DNA from 3 places in the Rhizobium sp. CG4 genome. Region 2 is predicted to be linked to each of the others. Evidence: riboswitches for the same ligand, from Rfam matches in the RefSeq annotation. Region 2 holds a riboswitch; each other region holds the start of a gene.
What was found. A riboswitch is a leader RNA that binds a small molecule or an ion and turns the genes downstream of it on or off. The one in region 2 is predicted to bind cobalamin.
Positions count from the first base shown of each region.

Region 1: it holds a riboswitch for cobalamin, as region 2 does, so the genes downstream of both, HGO37_RS05355 ((2Fe-2S) ferredoxin domain-containing protein) here and HGO37_RS09510 (CbtB domain-containing protein) in region 2, are expected to answer to the same signal.
Region 3: it holds a riboswitch for cobalamin, as region 2 does, so the genes downstream of both, bluB (5,6-dimethylbenzimidazole synthase) here and HGO37_RS09510 (CbtB domain-containing protein) in region 2, are expected to answer to the same signal.

Region 1 covers NZ_JABAEG010000002.1:51,928-59,638, forward strand. Annotated here, with positions in the region: gene HGO37_RS05350 (ABC transporter substrate-binding protein) at 1-1,136, opposite strand, end outside; gene HGO37_RS05355 ((2Fe-2S) ferredoxin domain-containing protein) at 1,151-1,939, opposite strand; cobalamin riboswitch at 2,070-2,261, opposite strand; gene HGO37_RS05360 (GNAT family N-acetyltransferase) at 2,451-3,080, opposite strand; gene HGO37_RS05365 (helix-turn-helix domain-containing protein) at 3,136-3,693, opposite strand; gene HGO37_RS05370 (DMT family transporter) at 3,719-4,648, shown strand; gene HGO37_RS05375 (alpha/beta fold hydrolase) at 4,682-5,659, opposite strand; gene HGO37_RS05380 (RrF2 family transcriptional regulator) at 5,854-6,273, shown strand; gene HGO37_RS05385 (nucleotidyltransferase domain-containing protein) at 6,273-7,043, shown strand; gene HGO37_RS05390 (NAD(P)H-binding protein) at 7,488-7,711, opposite strand, start outside.
Region 2 covers NZ_JABAEG010000002.1:898,136-905,846, forward strand. Annotated here, with positions in the region: gene HGO37_RS09490 (GNAT family N-acetyltransferase) at 235-723, shown strand; gene HGO37_RS09495 (type 1 glutamine amidotransferase family protein) at 755-1,321, shown strand; gene HGO37_RS09500 (hypothetical protein) at 1,328-1,654, opposite strand; gene HGO37_RS09505 (CbtA family protein) at 1,651-2,376, opposite strand; gene HGO37_RS09510 (CbtB domain-containing protein) at 2,388-2,570, opposite strand; cobalamin riboswitch at 2,743-2,998, opposite strand; gene HGO37_RS09515 (methyl-accepting chemotaxis protein) at 3,170-4,936, shown strand; gene HGO37_RS09520 (bifunctional diguanylate cyclase/phosphodiesterase) at 5,053-7,711, opposite strand, start outside.
Region 3 covers NZ_JABAEG010000002.1:283,584-291,294, reverse strand. Annotated here, with positions in the region: gene HGO37_RS06530 (NAD+ synthase) at 1-1,195, shown strand, start outside; gene HGO37_RS06525 (glyoxalase superfamily protein) at 1,321-1,698, opposite strand; gene HGO37_RS06520 (TolB family protein) at 1,881-2,711, shown strand; cobalamin riboswitch at 2,752-2,936, shown strand; gene bluB (5,6-dimethylbenzimidazole synthase) at 3,017-3,703, shown strand; gene HGO37_RS06510 (DUF2865 domain-containing protein) at 3,738-4,820, opposite strand; gene HGO37_RS06505 (NADP-dependent malic enzyme) at 4,999-7,308, opposite strand; gene HGO37_RS06500 (UDP-2,3-diacylglucosamine diphosphatase) at 7,508-7,711, shown strand, end outside.

The sequences.
Region 1 (7,711 bases), 850 kb from region 2:
CTTTCGACGACCTGCGTATCAAGCTCCACGCCGACCCGCGCCAACTGCGCCTTGACGACCGGCAGCATGGTTACGAGGTCAGGACGCTGCGGATAGGTAATGGCCAGCAGGCGCAGCGGCTTGCCGTCCTTTTCGCGGGTGCCGTTGGAACCCTTGGTCCAGCCCGCCTCCTCCAGCAGCGCCGCTGCCTTATCCAGATCTGTCACGCGGGGATTTTTTCCGGCAAAGGGAAAATAGGCGGCGTAAGCGCCGGTTGCCGGTTCACCGCCATTGATCGCGGCTGCCAGTTCCGTGCGATCAAAGGCCAGATCAAGCGCCTGGCGCAGTTTGACATCTGCCAGCAGCGGACGGGTGGTGTTGAGGAAGGCCAGATATTGATACCCGACCGGGAAAGACTTGATGGTGAGGTCCGGGTTGGTTTTCAGGCGGCTGACGACTTCCGACGGCAGGCCGAAGGCCAGATCAAGCTCGCCGGATTCCAGCGCCAGTGTCATGCTTTGCGCGTCTCCAAACTTGCGGAACTCAACCGGAGAACGGCTGTCTGCACCGGAAAAATGGGCGTTGGGTGCAAGTGTGATCGAGGCATCTGTCTTGAAATCGGCAATGCTGTAAGGGCCGGTAAACAGCGCCTCACCATTGGCCGCCGGTGTGTAGGCCACCAGTGGCCATTCGGCAAACAGCGCCTGGATATAGGGAACCGGCTTTTCCGTCGTGACCTTGAGTGTCAGGTCATCGACCGCGGCAAAACTCAGCTTGCCACCGGTGGCAAGCGCCGCCTTGTTGTTGGCGAAGGTATTGTCAAATCCGGCGGCCAGCGCCTTGGCGGTGACGGGCGAACCGTCTGAAAAAGCGCGGCCGGGCTGCAGGGTGATCGTCCAGGTCAGATCGTCATTGCGCTCTGCCTTGTCAGCCAGTTCCGGCACCAGCTTGCCATCACGGTCGACGGTAAACAGGTTTTCGCCAACGCCGTGGCTGGTCAGTGCCCAACCGTTGGAACCCTTGGCCGGATCTGTGCCCGAGGTGATGTAGGTTGCGCCAACGCGCAGCGGCTCTGCGGCAAAACCGGCAGCCGCCGTTGATATGACAGCGGTGGCAAGCCAGGTCGCACCAAGGCGCGACAGGAATTTGGATGACATTTTATCTCCTCGGATCAGTTTTGGGGAATACGCAGCCGCTGCTTGCGGCCTGTTGGATGGTAGGCGTGTGTTTCGACCACATGGTTGCCAAGCTCAGGGTTGCCGAGCAGATGGCCTGCAATGATGTCATCGACCGCCTGTTCGGTAACGCCGCCGTAATAGGTGCCATCGGGAAACACCTGCAGCACCGGCGCCAGATTGCACGGCCCAAGACAGGTGGATTTGGCCGTCATGGTGCCAGCACCGGTGACGCGCAGTTTCAAACGTTCCTGCTGGTTGCGAAGGTGGTTCCAGATCGTATCGGCGCCTGCGCTGTTGCAGGCACCGCCGGAACAGACGAGAACGCGGTATTTCTGCGCAGGCACCAGCGACCCTTCCTGCGCTACTGCCTTGCCGGGCATGGTTTCCAGCGCCTGCGCCTGTTCCAGAAGCTCGCTCATCAGCGGCAGCATCAGGCCCGCAGAGGCAATATCGCAGGTGATGGAAATTTCCGGCCATGGCTGGGTGGCTGACGCACGCCAGCGCTTCATCGACTTGACCAGCCAGTTGCGGAAACTTGGCTCGACCGGCAGAACCAGCGGCAGAATGGTGATATGGTCAAGCTGCTGTTCCAGCAGGGAAAACAGCCCGTCGCGCAGCGAGGGCGTGCCCTGCTCCGTAAAGGCAAACTGCACGATGTCTCCGGGGTGTGACAGCGCAATATGTTCAGCCAGTTTTTCGGCAAGGCGCTGCATTTCCAGATGCGGAGATGCTGCAAAGGCAGACTTTGCGATGAGAAGAATGGCGCGCCGTGACGGGCGCATGGGTGGGGTTTTCTTAAGTTCTACGTCTTCATTCACTGCCAAAATCTCGAATACAGGAGGCAGCAAAAATGAAGGCATGTCTGGCAGGAAGGCCGCGCACACACTCATTCCTGTGGCACACCCCGACCACGGAATCGTATCTCGTCAGGCAGGTCTCCTGGCTTGCGGGTCAATGCCGTTGTCCGTCTTCCCGGCATTTCTGCCAGTGACATGTTGGACAAACGGCTAACCGCTTACAGTTGCGGGACAGCTTCGGTTTTGCACCGAATTCCCTCTTAGCTTCCACCCAGAGGTGGAAGAACCATGACCCAGACAAGCTACACGTTCAGATATCACTGTCAATGTTACCAAGCCGCGCTTTGGTAAGGGCAGTGGATCGACCGACAGACAACATAAGTTACGTTATTACATAACATGACTATCGATTATGGCAAGGGCGTTGGGTGATGAATGCACGGCAAGCCCCTGCCCCTGGCAAACGTGTGACAAGGGCAAGGTCGGATGACTGGCGTTAGGCCTTCTGCTGTTGCGGCTGGATCAGTGGCACATGCGGTGCGGCCGTCAGTGGCAGGTGGCCGGTCAGGCGCGGATCGGCCTGCGTTTCCACCTGAAAAGCATAGGGCCGGAAACCGGAGCGCAGGTAAAAGCCGAGCGCCGAGGGATGGTCCAGCGTACAGGTGTGCAGGTGCAGGCGTTTGATATCTCTCTGCCAGGCACGTTTCAGCGTCGCATTCATCAGCGCGCGGCCAAGACCCTTGCCGGTTACTTCCTCGGTCAGGCCCAGAAACACCAACTCACATTCATTCGGTTGACGAAAATCAAGTTCCATCAGGCCGATGTCCTGCTGACCATCGCGCAGCACATAGACCTCGACGTCGTCATGGCCGATGATCGAGGCCAGTTTTTCATCGCTGATGATGAGGCGCGAGAACCACAGCCATTCTGCACCAATCTTTCGGTACAGCGTGCGATACGCCTCCAGATCTGGCTTTTCCATACGGTCCAGGCGGATGTCACCGGCAAAGGACGGTTCCGCCGCAGCAGAGTTTTCGGTCATTTCCAGACAGGTGACGACACTGGCAATATGTCCCGGCTGGACATGCGAATAACCTGATGGCGTGAAGGTCTTTGTGGTGCTCATGATCATGCTCGATATATGCTGGAAGGCAGAAATTGGGGTGGTGTCAGGGCTGCGTCTAGCAGACCACCACGCGGGTAAAATGCAGCACCTCATCCCCGATATTTTCGTAAGAATAAGGCTGGGCGCTGTCGAAAATGGTGAAGTCCCCGGCTTTGACCACCACCGAACCATCCTGTTTGTTGATGCGCAGGCGACCGGCCGACACGGATATCATTTCATACCAGCCAACCGGGTCCGGCTCTGCCTGATAGGTATCGCCAACATCGATCGACCAGGACCACAATTCGGCAAGGCTGCGGGCTGGCGCGGTGCCCAACAGCACGGCAAAACTTTTGCGCGTTGCGCCGCGCCAGGCAATTTCCTCGACCTTGGTGGTGCTGGCGGCCGGATTTGCCACCATGGCCGCAAAGCCGACACCCAACGCACGCGACAGCGAAGCCAGCTTGCTGAGGCTGATATTGGTATCGCCACTTTCGAGATTGCTGATCATGCGGCGGCTAAGGCCGGAGGCTTGGGCCAGTGCTTCCTGGCTCATGCCCGCATCGGCGCGGTACCGGCGAAGATTGGCGGCCACATGGGCGAGAACATCGGATGGGTCATCTTGACTGTGCACTATATTGCTCATATTGCGTATTATTATGCACACACTTTCGAAATACAAGCTGGTTTTTTCCCGCCAGGAGCTGGCGTTAATCGCCATTACCGTGGTCTGGGGCGCGACATTCCTGATCATTCATACTGCCATGAGCCATACCGGGCCGCTGTTTTTTGTCGGCCTGCGGTTTCTGGGGGCTGCCGCCATTTGTCTGGTCATTTTCCGCAAACGCATGCGGCATCTGACCCTGACCGAACTGCGTAGCGGCGCGGTTATCGGCACGTCGATTTTCATCGTGTTTTCCTTGCAGACTTTTGGTTTGCAGACGGTCAACAGCAGCACGTCGGCCTTTTTGACGGCGCTTTACGTGCCGCTGGTGCCGCTGCTGCAATGGCTGGTGTTGAAACGGCCGCCGAAAACCACCACGCTTGTTGGCGTGGCGCTGGCCTTTGCCGGGTTGGTGATGATTGCCGGGCCGGATGCGCTGCATGTCGGGCTTGGGGCTGGCGAAATTGCCACCTTGCTGAGTGCCTTTGCCATTGCCGTCGAGATACTGCTGATGAGCCGTTTTGCGACGGTGGTGGATAGCGGCCGTATTTCCGTGGTGCAGTGTTTTGTGGCAAGCGCCCTTTCCTTCCTTGCCATGCCGCTGTTTGGCGAAGGCATTCCCGACTTTTCATGGGTATGGCTGACGGCGGCCCTCGGACTGGCGGTGGCCAGCGCGCTGATCCAGTTCACCATGAACTGGGCGCAAAAAACCGTATCGGCGTCTCGCGCCGCCATCATCTATGCCGGGGAACCGGTGTGGGGTGGCATTATTGGCCGCATGGCCGGCGACCGGCTGCCGCCGCTGGCGCTGCTGGGCGCATTGTTTATCGTCGCCGGTGTTATCGTCAGCGAATTGAAGGCCGCTGAAAAACAACAGGACGACACGCCGCTACCTGACGATGATGGCGTCAGGCCGGCGCCATAAGCGAGGTGGATGACGGCTGGAGCGGAAAAAACCTCAGTTTTCCAGTGTATTGAGAAAGTCCAGCAACAGGCCCGATACCTCTTTGGGCCTTTCCTGTTGCAGCCAGTGACCGGCACCACCAAGCACATGGCTGCCGCGCAGACCCGGCACCTGAGAGGGCATGGCGGAAATGATCTGATCCATGCCGGGAATGCTGAGGCCGGTATCCCGTTCGCCAATCATAAACAGGGCCGGCACGCTGACCATCTGGCCGATATGTGCCTGTTGCAGTTCCCAATTGCGGTCGAGATTGCGGTAATAATTGAGGCCACCGGCAAAGCCGCTTTTTTCAAAGGCGTGAACCAGCTGGTCAAACTCTTCCTGCGGCAGCCAGGACGGCAGAGTCTTCGGGTCTGGCAGGCTGGGCAGCAGCCCTGTTTTACGGTCCACCATACCAAAGGGATTGGGTGTCGCATCCCCTGCCTTGCGCGGCCCCGCCTCACCGCTTGCGGCAAACAGAAGTTTGCGCAGGGTGAGCGCCACGTCACGGTTAAACTCGATCTCCGCGCCTTGCTGCTCCTGAAAATACAGCGTGTAAAACAGCGCCTGTTCATTTTGCGGAAAAATCTGCGATGGCGGCACGGGCGGTTGGCCCATGAAGGGAACGCTGAGTGCCGCTACGGCGCGAAAACGGTCCGGCCGCATCAGTGCGGCCTGCCAGGCGATGGTTGCACCCCAATCATGGCCGACCAGGACAGCCCGCTGTTCGCCAAGCGCATCCAGAAGTGCCACCAGATCACCCACCGCATGCACCACGCTATATTGGTCGTCACGCGCTGGCGCGTCAGTTTTGCCATAACCGCGCAGATCCGGTGCCACGACGCGGTAACCGGCCTGCGCCAGTGCCGTAACCTGATGCCGCCAGGCACGTTTTGTCTCGGGAAAACCATGGCACAAAATAACCAGCGGACCTTCGCCTGCTTCAAGCACGCTGATGCTGATGGTGCGGGTGTTTATGGTTTTTTCGATCATCGGCTGCTCCTTGGCGGCTTGCCGCAAAAACGGCTGGGCATGGGGTGCGGAAACGGTGGTAAGCAGCGCCATCGCCTTCAGCAAAAAGTGGTGACGGCACATGCACACATCCTTTCATCGCGTAACAATAAATGTTACACGTTAGACCAGATGTCAATATACCGTAACTTTTATTGTTTCAGAAAAGGCCATTCATGAGAACCGACGGTCGGCTTGCCAGAATGTTGCACGTGCTGGTTCACATGGGGTTGCTGGGTGGCCGGGAAACCTCCGAGCGGATTGGCCAGATGCTGAACACCAACCCTGTCGTGGTGCGCCGCACGTTGGGGGCGCTGCGCGAACATGGCATTGTGGAGTCTGAAGGTGGGCGTGGCGGCGGCTGGAAACTGACCCGGCCGCTGGACGAGATTACCGTGTTGGACGTGCAACGTGCGCTGACCGCCGGCAACATTTTGACCGCACCAACCTCTGAAGACCACCCGTCCTGCCCGGTGGAACGCGCCTCCAACAGGGTGATCGAGGCGGCGCACGCGGCAGCCGAGGCACGGCTGGTGGAGGCCTATGCCGCAACCACCCTTGCGCAAATTGGCAGCGCGGCGCTGGATGTGACGTGATGGGTGTGGATCAGAACGGGTTTATCCAAACCATTGTCACGCCACCCTTTCAGGAGGCATTTCGCCCGCTGCTCGACCATATTTGCCAGCAACTTTCGCCGACAAACGTTCCTTGCGTTCACAGCGTCTATGTCTATGGCAGCGTTGCCACGGGCCAAGCCGTTGCCGGGTGCTCTGATCTTGATCTCTCCATCATTTTGCACGCCGCACCCACCTCCGATGAGGCGGCAGACCTTGAACAGATACGCCGTGAGGCAGAGACCGCCTATCCGGTGGTGAGCAAGATCGACTTCGACATCGGCCTGCTAAGTGAGGTTTTGCCGTCAGAGGCCGGGATAGCCTGGAAATATTGGCTGCGACACCACTGCCGCTGTCTCCTAGGCGAAGATCTGGCGCTTGGTATCGGGTTGTTTCGCCCGTCGCGGCAATTGGCGCTGGCGGTGAATGGAGACTTCGAGAGAATTCTCGGCCACTACCGTACATCACTGAGCGGAGACATTTCACACAGTACGGCTGCCCGACTGATGCGTGAGGCATCACGCAAACTGATCCGCTCCACCAATGTGTTGCGGCATCATGAGGATATCGACTGGCCGGATACGCTGGATGCCCATGCCAACCGCTTGCGCGACCGTTTTCCGTTCATGCGTGACGATATCGATTATTTTCTGACGCAGGCTTTGACACCGCAGGATGAACCTGCAGCCTTCACCGTGCGGTTGCAGTCATTTGTCGACTGGATGGCCGCGCAGAACAGGAATTTCGGCTAAAACGCTTAAGCGATGTTTCACAGGTCGTTTCCGCCCTCACCCCGAACATCGTCATTTCGGGCTTGTCCCGAGAATCTAAACACGTTGCATATTTGGCACCGGCTTGGATCCTCGCCACAAGGGCCAGGATGACGTCGTGTGGGCGGGTCGCGATGCGGCAGAACACAACCCCTCACCTGAAAAATCTATCACTTAGCACGCTAAGATGATGATTTTTCTTCCTCTCCCACAAGGGTAGAGGTAAGGGCACGATCCCAACCCATGAACGCTATCCTATGTCGTTCAGTGCAACCAACATACTCCCCCTCATCTCTGTGCTTGTCACAGAGATCCAGTCCAGCCCAAGTCTTTGGGATGAAAAGAAGCCTTTCGCCGCGCAGACGCGCGGCACTGGATGCCCACAGCAAGCACAAGGCATGAGGTGCCTACATAAACATACAAGCCTCACGCCAGTTCGCTGGCCGGGATGATATGCACGCCCGGTTTTTGAGAAATGGCGGCGGTCAGAAGTGCGCGGGCGATATTATCGGCCGGGCTGACGCGCCACTGGCGTGGCAGAAGCGGGCCAATGAGCCGCATGGCATGCAGGAACACCCGTTCGCCAAGCCGGAACTCCGGCCGTTTACCGCCGATAATGCCGGGGCGCACGATGGTAAGCGATGTGAAGC
Region 2 (7,711 bases):
TCAGTCGGCCTTACTGAAACGAAACATCTGCAAAAATCCCGATTGACAATCTTGTGATTCAGGAGCATCTAGTCGCCCATGATCAACAATCGCGCACCAATCTCCTGCACGTATTTTTGGGCCTACCTGTAAAGGGCGGCTCGACAGATCATCATGTCAACAAGCCGCCGTCAGGCGGCTTTGTTGTTTTTCAAACGTCCTGATGGCACCTCAAAAAACCCGAAGGACCGAAAAATGACCGAAGACAGTGCCATTACCCTTCCACGCCCCGCCGTTGTAACCATTCGTGGCGCACGCAAGGCTGACCTGCCACAGCTCAACGAAATGATTGCTCTGCTTGCCAAACATCATGGCGACGCATCGGTGATGACGCCGGAAAAGCTGGAACTCGACCTGTTCAGCCCTATCCCATGGATTACCGCACTTGTTGCCGAAGCTGGTGATGAGTTGATCGGCTACGCCATTCTCGTTCCGCTCTACAGAGCGCAGGAAGCGCGGCGCGGCATGGAACTGCACCACCTCTACGTCCGCGACGGTCACCGCGGTCACGGTACTGGCCAGCATCTGGTATCGCGTGCACGCGATGTCGCAAAGCGTTGCGGCTGCGACTACCTTTCTGTCAGTGCCGCCACCGGTAATGTTGCTGCACATCGTTTCTACGAAAACATGGACTTCACACCGCGTCCGGTCACCGGCATGCGCTACATGCAGGCTATTGCGTAACGTTGGATTGCTGTCAGCAAGGACAAAGACAATGACCCGTATTGCAATTGCATTGACGCCCGAGTTCGCCGATTGGGAAAGCGCCCTGTTCAGTGCGGTGGCGCGCAGCTATCTGGGTGCCGAGATCATCATTGCGTCACCGGATGGTTCGCCGGTCACATCAATGGGTGGCCTGAAAGTCATGCCCGATGTGGCCTATGGTGCACTTGATCCGGCCTTGATCGATGCGCTGATTGTTCCAGGCGGCCTGAGTTGGGAGCGTGGCAGCGCGCCGGACTTTACGGAAATGGTGCAGCGGTTCCGGCGGGAGGGACGTGTGGTCGCCGGCATTTGCGCAGCCGCCAGCATGCTCGGGAGCACCGGCATTTTGAATGACGTTGCCCATACCGGCAACTCACTTGCCTCACACCGCGCCTATCCAGCCTATACGGGCGCCGATTATTATCGCGACCAGCCACAGGCGGTGCGCGACCAAGGCGTTATCACGGCAGCGGGAACCGCGCCGGTCAGTTTTACCACCGAGATCCTCAAGGCGCTTAACCTGTGGGGACCGGAAGCAGAAGCAGAAATCAAGGCGTTTGCAGCCGAGCACCGCTGAGATAACTCAGCTGGCAACATCGCGGTCGAGAACCCGGCAGACACGCTGTGGACCCGAGGCGATATCGTTACCCAATGCGCGACGAATATCCCGACTGTTCAGATGAAGGCTTTTGTCGATTGGTAGGTTTTGTCGCTTGATCTTGTCGAGGGCGGCAGCTTCAAACGCAGCCTGATGCTCGGTAAAACAGGCAAGGCAGGCCTCGCTATCCGGTGATGCACCAAGCAGTGCCTTGAAAGCAAGGCGGTGCACGGCGCAAGGCGCGCCATGCCCGGGAACAGAAAAGCGCAGCGCATCAAGCGCCACGCTCCATTCGGCAGAACCGTTGTTCACTTGGCCGCTTCAAATCGCTTGAGGAACGTGCCGCTCAAGGCACCCAGCAACACCCAGAAGACAAAGCTGGTGAGTGTGGCAAGGATGATGAAACGGCGCTCCAGTGGCAGTGGTGCCAAAGCATGTTCGCCTTCTGGCGGCAACGGCGCACCAATGACATGCGGCGCAGCAATCAGCACGATGGCGAGAACCGCAGCCCATGGCTCACGACGGAAAGCCAAAAGCGCTAAACCACCTGCTGTTGCTACCGCAGTGCCAATCCACCAGGCCTGACGCGCGGCCAGTTCACCAGCCGGGCTTCCCGGCAATTCAGGCGGCAGACCGACCATCGGCGCCAGAGCCACGGCCGCAAAGCCGCCAAGCCCCCAGAACAGACCTTCACGCCAGCCAATATTGCTGCCCCGCAGTGAGATGAGGCCGGTCAGAACCAGTGCATAACCGATTGCCATCAGAATATTGGCAGCAGCCGTGTAGGCATTCCGCTCAAAACCATCCGCCGGTCCCCAGGCTTCTTCGTCATGAGCGTGGCCAGCAGGCGCAGCCGCTTCACCGGTTGCCGGTGCTGCGTCATGGTTATGCCCGGCCTCACCGCCAGCCGATTCGAATGTCTCGGCATGCAGGATCAACGGTGTGGTGCCGACATATTGCATGAAACTGACGGCAAGTCCGCAGATCAGCCCCACCAGAACGGATGTAAAAACGATATTACGAAAAGACGACATGCCGCTCTCCCTCAGTGGCAGGGAAAGGCGTTGGCATGGCGCGTATCATGCGCGGCATCATGCACGGCCTCGATATGCGAAAAGCCGACAAAACCGATGATGAACAGGCCGAAGAACACGGCCAGAAGCGACTGGACTGCGCTGGCAGATTTGACAGATACCACCTGCGTGGCGGCGTTGTTTTGGACAGACATGGTGAACCCTCTCGCTCAATGCATACGCAGTCTCAAAAACGGAACCGGCAGCGTATGCAATGGACACGCGGATCCGCAATCGACATCCGTCACCACGGGGAAGCACACGAAGAAAGAGGAAACCGCCGAAGCATTTCCGCAAAACCGCGCAAATTCCGGACACCCCGCCGGCATGGACACTCTCGCGATGGCAGGTCTCCTGGCTCACGGGTCGTAACCTGAAAACACCTTCCCGGTCTGTCTGTTTTTCGCATCGACAGTGCAAAATCACTATGATTTCGCATCGATGCGCCAGACCAGTGGCTCTTTGTTTTCAGGCTCTCCGTTCACAGTTGCGGGGGCAGCCACGAATGAGGACAGTTCCCTATCGTGTTCCCTTTTCATCCCGCCGGAAAACCCGGCAAGGAACCATCACATCTTTGTTATCCGGCGCGGCACGGTTTGAGTCAATGGGCGACGTTTCAATCGGGCAATCAGTGTCGCTGCGTGACAAGGTCATTGTACCGTTAGAGCTGAGAATGCGGAAATCTAATCAAAGTTTTAACTAAAATTTGCCAGTGAATAGTTATAGACATTAACCAAGTTTGACAGGTGGAGTTATGGGGTTTGATCGCATTTTCAGCACGGAAGCCGCGGCTATCCTGTCTGCATTCAGCCGATCGCAGGCCATCATATCTTTTACACCCGACGGCATGGTGATCGACGCCAACGAAAATTTCTGCGCGACGCTCGGTTACCGGCTCGATGAGATCAAGGGCCGTCACCATAGAATGTTCATGCGCGCAGAAGACGCTGCCGCAGCTGACTACACGACGTTCTGGAAGGGCCTCGCTTCCGGCCAGTATGAGCAACGCCAGTTCCGCCGCCTGACCAAGAGCGGTGAAGAAATCTGGATCCAGGCCAGCTATAACCCGATTATCCGCCGCGGCAAGGTTGTCAAGGTGGTGAAGATCGCCACCGACATTACTGCCGCCAAGCAGGAAAGCGTGGAAAGCAAGGGCAAGATTTCCGCGCTGTCGCGCGCACAGGCCGTCATCGAGTTCAAGCCGGATGGCACGATCCTGACCGCCAATGAAAACTTCTGCTCGGCGCTGGGTTACAGCCTCGAAGAGATCAAGGGACGCCACCACAAGATGTTCTGTGAGGCCGACTATGTTGCCTCCAATGAATATGCCGGGTTCTGGCCACGTCTGGCTGCCGGTGAATTTTATGCCGACGAGTTCAAGCGCATTACCAAGGATGGCAGTGCCATCTTCATTCAGGCGACCTACAACCCAATCCTCAATGATGAAGGCAAGGTCATCAAGGTTGTGAAGTTTGCCACCGATGTCTCTGGTCGCGTACGGGCACTTCAGGAAGTGGGCGCTGGTCTTGAACGTCTGGCGGAATGCAATATTCGTCTGACAATCGACGACCCCTTCGTTCCTGAATTCGACCACCTGCGCCACGACTTCAACCAGTCGCTGGCAAAGTTCCAGGAAACCCTTGAGCAGGTGCTGACCGAAACGGCGATGCTGTCCAGTAAAAGCGGCGAGATGCGCGCCAGTGCCAGTGGCATTGCCACCCGCTCGGAGCAACAGGCGGCGGCTCTCGAGGAAACTTCCGCAGCACTTGAACAGATTACCGAGACGGTTCGCGAATCCACCGGTCGCACGGCCGAGGCCCGTAAGCTGGTTCAGGACGCCCGCATTGCAGCTGTCGATTCCGTGCAGGTTGTTGATGCAACGGTTGATGCCATGGCGCGCATTGAAACCGCATCACGCGAGATTTCCAAGATCATCGGCGTCATCGATGAAATCGCCTTCCAGACCAATTTGCTTGCCCTCAACGCCGGTGTTGAGGCTGCCCGCGCCGGTGAAGCGGGCAAAGGTTTTGCGGTCGTCGCGCAGGAGGTGCGTGAGCTTGCCCAGCGTTCAGCCTCCGCCGCCAAGGAAATCTCCGGCCTGATCAAGAACTCGACCAATGAGGTCAATGAAGGCGTCAGACTGGTTGGCAAGACGGGTGATGCACTCAAGAACATTCAAGGCTTTGTGCAGAGCATCGAAAGCAATGTCGAGGCCATCGCGATTGGCTCTTCTGAACAATCCACGAAGCTGTCAGAGATCAATTCGGCAATCGGCTCGCTCGATCAGATGACCCAGCAGAATGCCGCAATGGTCAGCAGCATGAGCGCCATTTCTGAAGCATTGGCCGAAGGTGCTGGTGAACTTGAACATCTCGTCAAGCGCTTCAAGCTTAACCGCCGCAAATGGCAGCGTGAGCCGGGCTCGGATGCCTCCAAACTTGGACCCGAAGATCGCGGTTACGGCAAAAACACCATTTACCAGCCAAAATCCGCCATCAAGGGATTGGCCAAGGCGTCATAACAGCAAAGGCAAGGATTGCTCCTTGCCTGTTGTTCATCCGTCTACACGTCACTGAAACCGTCGAATTTTTAACCTGCCCGTTTTTCACGAGACGGGCAGTAATTTTTTGTATCAACTCAGACAGCTTTGCCGATACCAAAAAGCAGAGGTGTGGAAGCTGACAGCTGTTCGCGCGTTGCCGGGCGACCAAACAGGAAGCCTTGAACCTCGTCGCATCCTTCCGACAACAGCACCTGCAATTGCTCGCGTGTCTCGACACCTTCAGCCAGCACCGCCACATCGAGGCTTTTGCCGAGTGCAACAATTGCCCGGACGAAAGCCTTGGACTGTCGGCTTTCCAGCTCATGTACGAAGCTCTTGTCGAGCTTGATCTTGTCGAACGGGAAGGACCGCAGTGTTTCAAGCGACGAATAACCGGTGCCGAAGTCATCAATCGCAATCGTTACGCCCATCGCCTTGATCTGACGCAGGATATGCAGTGCACGCGCCTTGTCGCCAATGATGGCGCTTTCGGTGACTTCAAGCTCAAGACGCGCAGCAGGCAGGCCGGTGTCCAGCAGAATCTCGCGGACCTTCTCGACCAGAATGACATTGTTCAACTGCAATGGAGACAGATTGACCGCAATCTTGTGCGGGATGTCCCAATCTGCGGCCTCACGGCAGGCCTGATGCAGCACCCATTCGCCAATCGCCGAGATCGCACCACATTCTTCTGCAATCGGAATGAAGTCGACCGGGGAGACCAAACCTCTCTCCGGATGCAGCCAGCGCAGCAGCACTTCGTAGCCGGTGACCTCATCGGTCTTTACCGAACGCTGCACCTGATAGGTCAAGTAGAACTGCTTCTGTTCAAGTGCAGTCCAGATATCGCGGCCCATGGCCCGCCGTTCCCTGGCCGCTTCGTCCATCGCGGCTTCATAGAAGCTGATCTTCTGTTCGATGCTGGCCTTGGAACGGTACATAGCCATATCGGCATTGCTGAGCAACTTTTCCCGGTCAGTGGCATCCTGCGGATAAATCGCCACGCCAAGGCTGGCACCCGGCACAATCTCGGTGTGAGAGAGTTCGATTTTGGTGGTCAGCAAGCGGTTCATGCGGCGGATGAATTCGTCCAGCTCCGTCTGATCGGTAAAGCTTTTTATGGCAACAAATTCGTCGCCACCCAGGCGGCCAACCGTTTCACCAGTTAGCAGTCGTTCACGCAGACGCTTTGCCAATGTCACCAGAACGCTGTCACCTGCGGCATGGCCAAGCGTGTCATTGACCTCTTTGAAATTATCGAGATCGACTGCGATAACGGCGACCTTTGAAGTCAGTGTGTCGGCGTCTCGAATAGCGGCATCCAGCGTTTCAACAAATTGGCGGCGGTTTGGCAGGCCGGTCAGAACGTCATGGCGAGCAAGATGGGCAATGCGGTTTTCAGATTTAACGCGTTCGGTAATATCCTCGACGGTTGTCACCCATGCACCTTGCACCGCCGGGCGATGAATGACACGCACCGTGCGTTCATTCTGGATCGTGCGAATGGTTTCGCCACCTTCCGGCGCGCGGATCAGGTCGATATGGCCGTGATAAAAATCAGAGGCGTCGATCTTGCTGCCGGCATCATGGCCATAGGGCAGTTCGCAGATTTCCCGGAAGGTCTTACCAACCAGATCCGCGTTATCGGGAATACCAACAATTTCATTGAGGCGTGTATTCTGCAGAACCAGACGCTCGTCCTTGTCGAACAACATGATGCCATTGGCCATGTTGTCCAGAGCAAGCGCCAGATTGTCGGAAGCTTCCTGAATGCGGTTGGCAGCACGTTTCTGCTCGGTGCAATCCCGCGTGATCTTGGCAAACCCGGCCAAGGTGCCGTCTTCAGCGTAGATTGCATCAATTACCACAGCTGCCCAGAAGGACGAACCGTCCTTGCGGTAACGCAATCCTTCAGATTCAAACTTGCCTTTCGTCCGGGCTGTCTCAAGCGCCTTTTCAGGAAGTCCTGCGGCCCTGTCTTCCTGTGAATAGAATTGTGAAAAATGCTGGCCGACAATTTCATCTGCCGTGTAACCCTTGGCACGCTCGGCGCCCGCATTCCAGTTGCTGACCCGTCCCTCAGTATCCAGCATATAGATTGCGTAGTCGGTAACGCCCTGCACGAGGCGTCGGAAATTGGTTTCACCAGCTACCGTTGCCATTTCTGCCCGCATGGCAAACATTGCTGCCGTCAGCCCGGCAAACAGGAAGGACAGTGTCACGCAGGTGATGATGAGAACCATCACGCCCGCAGAGATGACGTTGCTGGCTGGCGCGGAGTAATCCGGTACGACAGTGATCGCGCCCATGGCGGTGAAGTGCATGCCAACGATTGCCAGCGTCAAAAGTGCGGCAGGCAGGATGACAGGTGAACCGCTGGTCTTTTCAGCGCGACGTACCGCGAATGCTGGCACAGATAGCACAACCGCCAAAATGGAAGCCGCAATGACCAGGGAGCGATCCCAGACAATGGTGCCAGGCAGTTCAATTGCCGTCATGCCGATGAAGTGCATGCTGGTGACGCCGATGCCGAACAATACACCTGCAGCAACAGTACCGTGCCGACCGGTATCGTAGGTCGCGCAGGCCGCAGCCGCCACGGTCGTTCCGATGGCAACCGCCAGCGAAATCAGCGTTCCATTAATTTCATAACCGAACACAAAACCGGGATCATAGGCAAGCATTGCCACGAAATGGGTGGTCCAGATGCCAAACCCGCTTGCCCCGCCGGTCGCAGCAATCCAGATCACACGA
Region 3 (7,711 bases), 610 kb from region 2:
CATGGGCGTGTGCGAAACGCTGGCGGAAACCGGTGCCGAATTGCTGCTGGTGCCCAACGGTTCGCCCTACTATCGCGGCAAGGTGGAAGTGCGCCATCAGGTGGCGCTACGTCAGGTTATCGAAACCAATCTGCCGCTGATTTTTGCAAACCAGCTTGGTGGGCAGGACGAACTGGTATTCGACGGCGCAAGTTTTGCGCTGAATGCCGACAAGAGCCTGGCATTTCAGATGAGCCAGTTTGAGGCGACACTTGCCGTCACCGACTGGAAGCGCACTGAAAACGGCTGGTACTGCCACAGCGGCCCGATGTCGAAAATCCCCGAGGGCGAGGAAGCGGATTACCGCGCCTGCCTGCTGGGCTTCCGCGACTACGTCAACAAGAACGGCTTCAAGAGCGTTGTGCTTGGCCTGTCCGGTGGTATCGATTCCGCCATTTGCGCAGCGATTGCGGTCGATGCGCTGGGTGAAGAGCGTGTTCGCTGCATCATGCTGCCATACCGCTACACCTCAGATGAATCGCTGAAAGACGCCGCCGATTGCGCCAAGGCGCTGGGCTGCCGTTACGACATCGTGCCGATTGTCGAGCCGGTGGAAGGTTTCCTGTCGTCGCTTGCCGAACTGTTTGAGGGTACCGAAGAGGGCATTACCGAAGAAAACCTGCAAAGCCGTACCCGTGGCACCATCCTGATGGCGGTTTCCAACAAGTTTGGCTCCATGGTGGTAACGACTGGCAACAAGTCTGAGATGTCGGTGGGTTACGCCACGCTTTATGGCGATATGAATGGCGGCTTCAACCCGATCAAGGACCTCTACAAGATGCAGGTCTACGCCATTTCGAAATGGCGTAACGAACATGTGCCGCCAACCGCGCTTGGTCCGTCCGGTGAGGTGATACCGGCGAACATCCTTTCCAAGGCGCCATCGGCCGAACTGCGTCCAAACCAGACTGACCAGGATTCACTGCCACCATATCCGGTGCTGGATGATATCCTGGAATGCCTGGTGGAGCAGGAAATGTCGGTGGATGACATTGTGGCGCGCGGCCATGACGTCACGACCGTACATCGCATCGAGCATTTGCTTTATCTTGCGGAGTACAAGCGCCGCCAGTCTGCGCCGGGTGTGAAAATTACCAAGAAGAACTTCGGGCGTGATCGCCGTTACCCGATCACCAACCGGTTCAGAGATCGGTAGAGATAAGAGCGGCGCGGATCAAACCGCGCCGTTTTTGTATGCTGTGTTGCCGTGTATGGCTGCAACACGACTATGCTTGTCACGGATATCCAGCGGAGCGCGTCGGCGCGACACCATTCCCGTACCTAGATTACCTGGCCGACATCGATGCGGTTGCCATCCGGGTCTTCAAACACGAAGGCGCGCAGGCCGTAATCCTTGTCCTGCAGACCTTTGATGATGCGCAGGCCATGTTGTTTGCACAGCCTATGCAGGGCATCGACGTCACTCACCATCATGTGAGCAACGTTGAAGGGGGCTGCCTTGTGTGACGGCTGCAGGGTCAGATGCAGCTCGGCATTGCCCTGTTTCAGGATCATGAAACCGACGGGATTTCCGTTTTCAAACACCTTGGTGAAGCCGAGCACTCCGACATAGAAGTCATGGGCCTTTTGAATGTCCTTGACGGGAAGCATGGCGGCAATCCGGCCAAAATGGATGCCTTGATCGGCGATGGAATTCATCGCGGAACCTCGAACCTGGGAGAAACGGGGCAGGGTAAACGGACTGTGCCGAAACGCTGCTGTTCTCCTTATTTGAATTTGCAGGACGGTGCCTGCGGCAATAGGATCATTATGTAAAGGTGTCGGGCGAGGCAAATAAAATGTCCGCTCAATCCTGTTGATGAGCAATCCCGGGAGGATGCGTGCGCAGTTCCATCGAAATCTACAACATCCGCACCCGTCAGATGCGTGTGGTCTGGCAGACCGAGGCGCTGTTTGAAGCGCCCAACTGGTCGCCGGATGGCCAATATCTGCTGCTCAATGCCGATGGGCTGATCTATCGCCTGTCGCTTTCGGGTGATCCGACACCGGTCAAGGTGGATACCGGTTTTGCGACCCTGTGCAACAACGACCATGGCATTTCGCCCGACGGTTCGCTTTATGCCATTTCCGACAAGGTGGAGTTTGGCAAGAGCGCAATCTACCTGCTGCCGTCTTCCGGCGGCACGCCAAGGCTGATGACGCACAATTTGCCATCCTATTGGCATGGCTGGTCACCGGATGGAAAATCATTTGCCTACTGCGGCATTCGCGATCAGGTTTTTGATATATATTCCATGGACATAGAAAGCGGAGTTGAATCACGTCTTACGCATGGTGAGGGCCGTAATGACGGGCCGGATTACTCCGCCGATGGCCAGTGGATCTATTTCAATTCCAGCCGCACCGGGCTGATGCAGATATGGCGTGTGAAGACTGATGGCTCATCTGTCGAGCGCGTAACCGACAGCAATTTTGGAGACTGGTTTCCCCATCCATCGCCATCAGGCGACAAGGTGGTGTTCGTGTCCTACGACGCCGATGTCTTTGACCATCCCCGTGATCTGAATGTGCGGGTGCGGTTGATGGATACCGATGGCGGCAATGTCGAGACGCTGTTTGAACTGTTTGGCGGGCAGGGCACCATGAACTCGCCCAACTGGTCGCCTGACGGCGATGAGTTCGCCTATGTCAGGTATTTCCCGGCGACCTAACGCCACATGCACCCGTGCTTGCATTTGCGCGATCTAGCGGACATAAGCACTGCCGTCAGGTGCCTGCACGACGTGCGGGAGAATCGGGAATCCGGTGCAAGACCGGAGCGTGCCCAACGCTGTAAGGCGGACATCTGCTGCACCAATCGCCACTGGATGTTCCGGGAAGGCGGCAGCGGAAGGACGATGCCAAGCCAGAAGACCGGCCCGACATCATAGACCAGCCCGTATGGACGGCGGGAATGGTTGTTTGCCTGGTGGGTTCTGCGGGATTTGCCGGCAATAAGCATTGTTGGGGATTAACGATGCAGGACGATCCGTTTTCTGAAGCCCGCCACGCGGCTGGCGCTTTTTCCTGTGATGACAAGGCAGCCGTTTACCGGGCCATTGAGACGCGCCGTGATGTGCGCAATGAGTTCGAAAGCCATCCATTGCCGGATGATCTGGTGACAAGGCTACTGGCTGCCGCTCACGCCGCACCCTCGGTCGGTTTCATGCAGCCGTGGAACTTCACACTGATCAGGGATCAGACGGTGCGTGATGCCGCCTGGCAGGCTTTCGCCCGCGCCAATGAGGAGGCGGCGCTGCTGTTCGAAGATGACAGGCAAAGCCTTTATCGTAGCCTCAAGCTCGAGGGTATTCGCACCGCCCCCCTCAGCATCTGCGTGACCTGCGATCCGACCCGTGGTGGTACCGTCGTTCTGGGACGCACCCACAACCCGCGCATGGATATCTATTCCACGGTCTGCGCCATCCAGAACCTGTGGCTTGCTGCCCGTGCCGAAGGGGTGGGTGTCGGTTGGGTCAGTATCTTCCATGATGCAGACATACGCCGCATTCTCGGCATTCCCGACCATATCGAAATCGTTGCCTGGTTATGTCTGGGGTACGTGACCGAACTCTACGGCGAGCCGGAACTGGCCGTTAAGGGCTGGGCCAAAAGGCTGCCGCTGGAAGATCTGGTGTTCCAGGATCAGTGGGGCAGTCGATAAATCTATTGGCACGCGTAAGGAAACGCGTCGTGCGTCACTGCTGCTGCGGTTGTGCACCCTGCAGAGCCGGATTGTGCAGATCGATCCGGCTGGTTTCCTCGGGCAGAAACTGTGGTCCAACGACCCGGACTTTACTATCCTTGGGATCATAGTCGCGCTCGGCTGGTGCTTCGGCAACCGGTTGTTCTGCCTGCTTGTTTTCGCCATTCGGCGTCTTGATATCTGTAACGCCGGAATAGGGTTCTGCGGGTTTTGACTGGTTGGCCTCTTCCTGCTTTTTCATCTGGTCGAAATAAGACGCCATGTTGCAGCCGCAGGATGGCGAGCGGGTGTCTGCTGACGTGTTGCGATAGGCAAAGGCGGTCGGCAGGTCCTTGTATGGCTTGCCGGTCTCGGCAGAAACCATATCCGCACTCTCCTGACCTTGCAGGGAGTGGTAATAAAGCTCGGTCTCAGAACCGGGGCACATTTGTTCACAGGTCGCGGCCTGACGGCGAAAATCAAGCGGTGAGGCATTGGACGAAATCGGGAAGAACGCGCCGTCGCAGGTGCGTACGCACAGGGTTCTAAGGCCGCCCTGCATTGGCGGTGTGAACACCGGCTGGCGGTTCGGGTCCACCTCGATCATGCCGGGTGGGGCAAATTCCTGGGTCTGGTCATTCGGGCTAGCGGCGGCAGACTGTGGGCGTTCGTCAAAGCAGCCATTGGCATCAAGTGCGGCCATGATACGATCACGGTCAACGCCGCGATTGCGCTGCTGTGCGATCATCTGGTCGCGGCTGACAAGCAGGTCGTCCCGCTCCGCCTCGGCGTCATAAAGTGCATCTTCGATCTGGTCGCACAGCTGGGCATTTTCACCGCCGTAAACGACAATGCTGCCGCTCGAGCAGCCATAGGCTCTCAGATCATTGCGGATTTTGCGGATGATGATGTTCTGGCGGGTCAAGGCGCTTGCAAAATGGCGCACTTCGGCAGTGTTTCCAATAATCTGCGCAGGCGCGCGCAATTCCTGACGCAGGTCATCACACACCGAGGCAGCAAAGGACGCGGCAGGAAAGCTGCCGATCAGTACCGGCAAAAACAGCATTGTAAAATTGCGCAGTTTCAAAGCTGTCACCTGTATGTTCCGCTTCCGATGTGGTTGCGTTTTCGGCTTCGCGTCTGCGGACATCCAAACAAAAAGGATGGAAAAATATATGCCGCAAGCGCCTCATTCATCCGATTGTTATCATATAAATGAGGCAGTTGCGGCAATCGGCAATTCAAAACTGCGTTAACGCAGCTTTAGGGCACCATTACGGATGCGAGGCTTCCACGACAGCCAAGGCTGCCATGTTGACCACGCCGCGCGATGTCACGGTTGGCGACAGAATATGTGCGGGAAGGGCGGTGCCGAGCAGGATCGGGCCAACATGCAGCGCATCTGTCATGGTGCGAACCAGACCGAGCGAAATATTCGCCGCGTCAAGGTTCGGGAACACCAGCAGGTTTGCTTCGCCAGACAGCGTGCTGTCAGGCATCGCACGCTTGCGCAGGCTTTCGGTCAGGGCAGAACCACCCTGCATTTCGCCATCGACTTCGAGATCCGGTGCGGTGTCACGCACGATCTGCAAGGCGTCACGCATCTTGCGGGCGCTTTCCGAATCACGCGAACCAAAGTTCGAGTGGCTGATCAGCGCGGCCTTTGGCGTGATGCCGAAGCGGCGGATTTCCTGAGCGGCCAGAATGGTGCTTTCAGCAACTTCTTCTGCGGTTGGATTGTAGGTCACAAACGTATCGGTGAAGAAGGTTGCGCCACGCTGCGAGATGATCAGGCTGAGGCCCGAGAATGCACGCACGTCCTTTTTCTTGCCAATGATCTGGTTGACGTCACGCAGGTGACGGTCAAAACGGCCTTCTAGACCGCAGATCAGCGCGTCTGCTTCACCACGCTTGACCGACAGCGCACCTATGACGGTGGTGTTGGTACGAACGATGGTGCGGGCAGCTTCCGGGTTGATACCCATGCGGCCAACCAGCGCGAAGTAATCATCGACATATTCGCGGTAACGTGGATCGTCTTCCGGATTGACCACGGCAAAGTCTGCATGCGGACGAATGCGCAGACCGAAACGCTTGAGGCGGGATTCGATGATCTGCGGGCGACCGATCAGGATCGGTACGCCGGTGCCTTCTTCCAGCAGAACCTGGGCAGCACGCAGCACGCGCTCGTCTTCACCTTCCGAGAAGATGATGCGCTTCTTCTCAGCCGATTTTGCAGCGGCAAAGATTGGCTTCATCACGAAACCAGAGCGCCAGACGAAGCGGTTCAGCTGGTCGAGATAGGCGTCGAAATCGGTGATCGGACGCGATGCAACGCCGCTGGCTGCCGCCGCACGGGCAACGGCCGGTGCAATGCGCAGGATAAGGCGCGGGTCGAATGGCGATGGAATGAGGTAGGTCGGTCCAAACAGCGGTGTGTCACCGGAATAGGCTTTCGCAGCCACTTCCGAGATTTCTTCCCGCGCCAGTTCGGCAATTGCCTTGACGGCCGCCATCTTCATTTCTTCGTTGATGGTGGTTGCACCACAATCAAGGGCGCCGCGGAAGATGTACGGGAAGCAGAGAACGTTGTTCACCTGGTTCGGGAAGTCCGAACGGCCGGTGCAGATCATCGCATCAGGACGGGCTGCACGCGCCACTTCCGGCATGATTTCCGGGTTCGGGTTGGCAAGAGCCAGAATAAGCGGCTTTTCAGCCATCTGTACCAGCAGCTCAGGCTTCAGAACGCCAGCCGCCGAGAGACCGAGGAAGACATCTGCGCCATCGATGGATTCGGCCAGAACGCGTTTGTCGCTCTTCTGGGCGTAGATTTCTTTCCACTCGTCCATCAGGGTATTGCGGCCGTCATAAACGAGGCCCTCAATGTCGTGAACCCAGATGTTTTCCTTCTTGGCGCCCAGCGATACCAGCAGGTTAAGGCAGGCAAGGGCGGCCGCACCGGCGCCTGACGTGACGATCTTGACATTGCCAAGCGACTTGCCAGCCAGTTCCAGGCCGTTCATCACGGCGGCAGCCACGATGATCGCGGTGCCATGCTGGTCGTCGTGGAACACTGGAATGTTCATCTTTTCGCGCAGCTGGCGCTCGACTTCGAAACATTCAGGCGCCTTGATGTCTTCAAGGTTGATGCCGCCAAAGGTCGGCTCCAGCGCCGAGATGGTCGAGACCATGTCGTTGATGCCGGGCGCGTCGATTTCGATGTCGAATACGTCGATGCCGGCGAATTTCTTGAACAGGACGGCTTTTCCTTCCATCACTGGCTTGGAGGCCAGCGGACCGATATTGCCGAGGCCAAGAACAGCCGTACCGTTGGAGATAACAGCCACCAGATTGGCGCGTGCCGTATATTCGGCGGCCGTTTCGGGGTTCTCGTGAATGGCAAGGCAAGGTGCTGCAACACCCGGCGAATAGGCCAGTGCCAGGTCGCGCTGGTTGCCGAGCGGCTTGGTCGGTTGAATTTCGAGTTTGCCGGGGCGCGGATAGCGGTGGAAAAACAGCGCCTGTTCGTCCAGGTCAGCACTTGCTGGTTTTGGTTGAGTTTTGTTTTTATCCTGCGAATTCATTCCTGCACCGCTTTTTTCAAATGTTTTCGTTGGGCTTCTGAATACATCAATCAGCCCCATGGTACAGCCGTTATTTGATTGATTCGTGTCAAAATGAGTGTGGGTGAAGAGGGTTTTGCGGCAGAAAATAGTCCTTTGTCATGATGCTGAAACACGACTCTGGTTCTGGAGTATGTAGTTTGATTGCCAAGACAGGGGGATGAATTCCGTGGCCCGGCAAATGGAAACCAGACATTTCAGAACCTTATTTATCTCGGACGTGCACCTTGGCTCCAAGGCTGCCAAAACCGACTACCTCCTAGATTTCTTGCGTCATCATGATGCTGACACGATCATTCTGGTGGGAGACATCATTGACGGCTGGCGTTTGCGCCGCAACTGGTACTGGCCGCAAGGCTGCAAT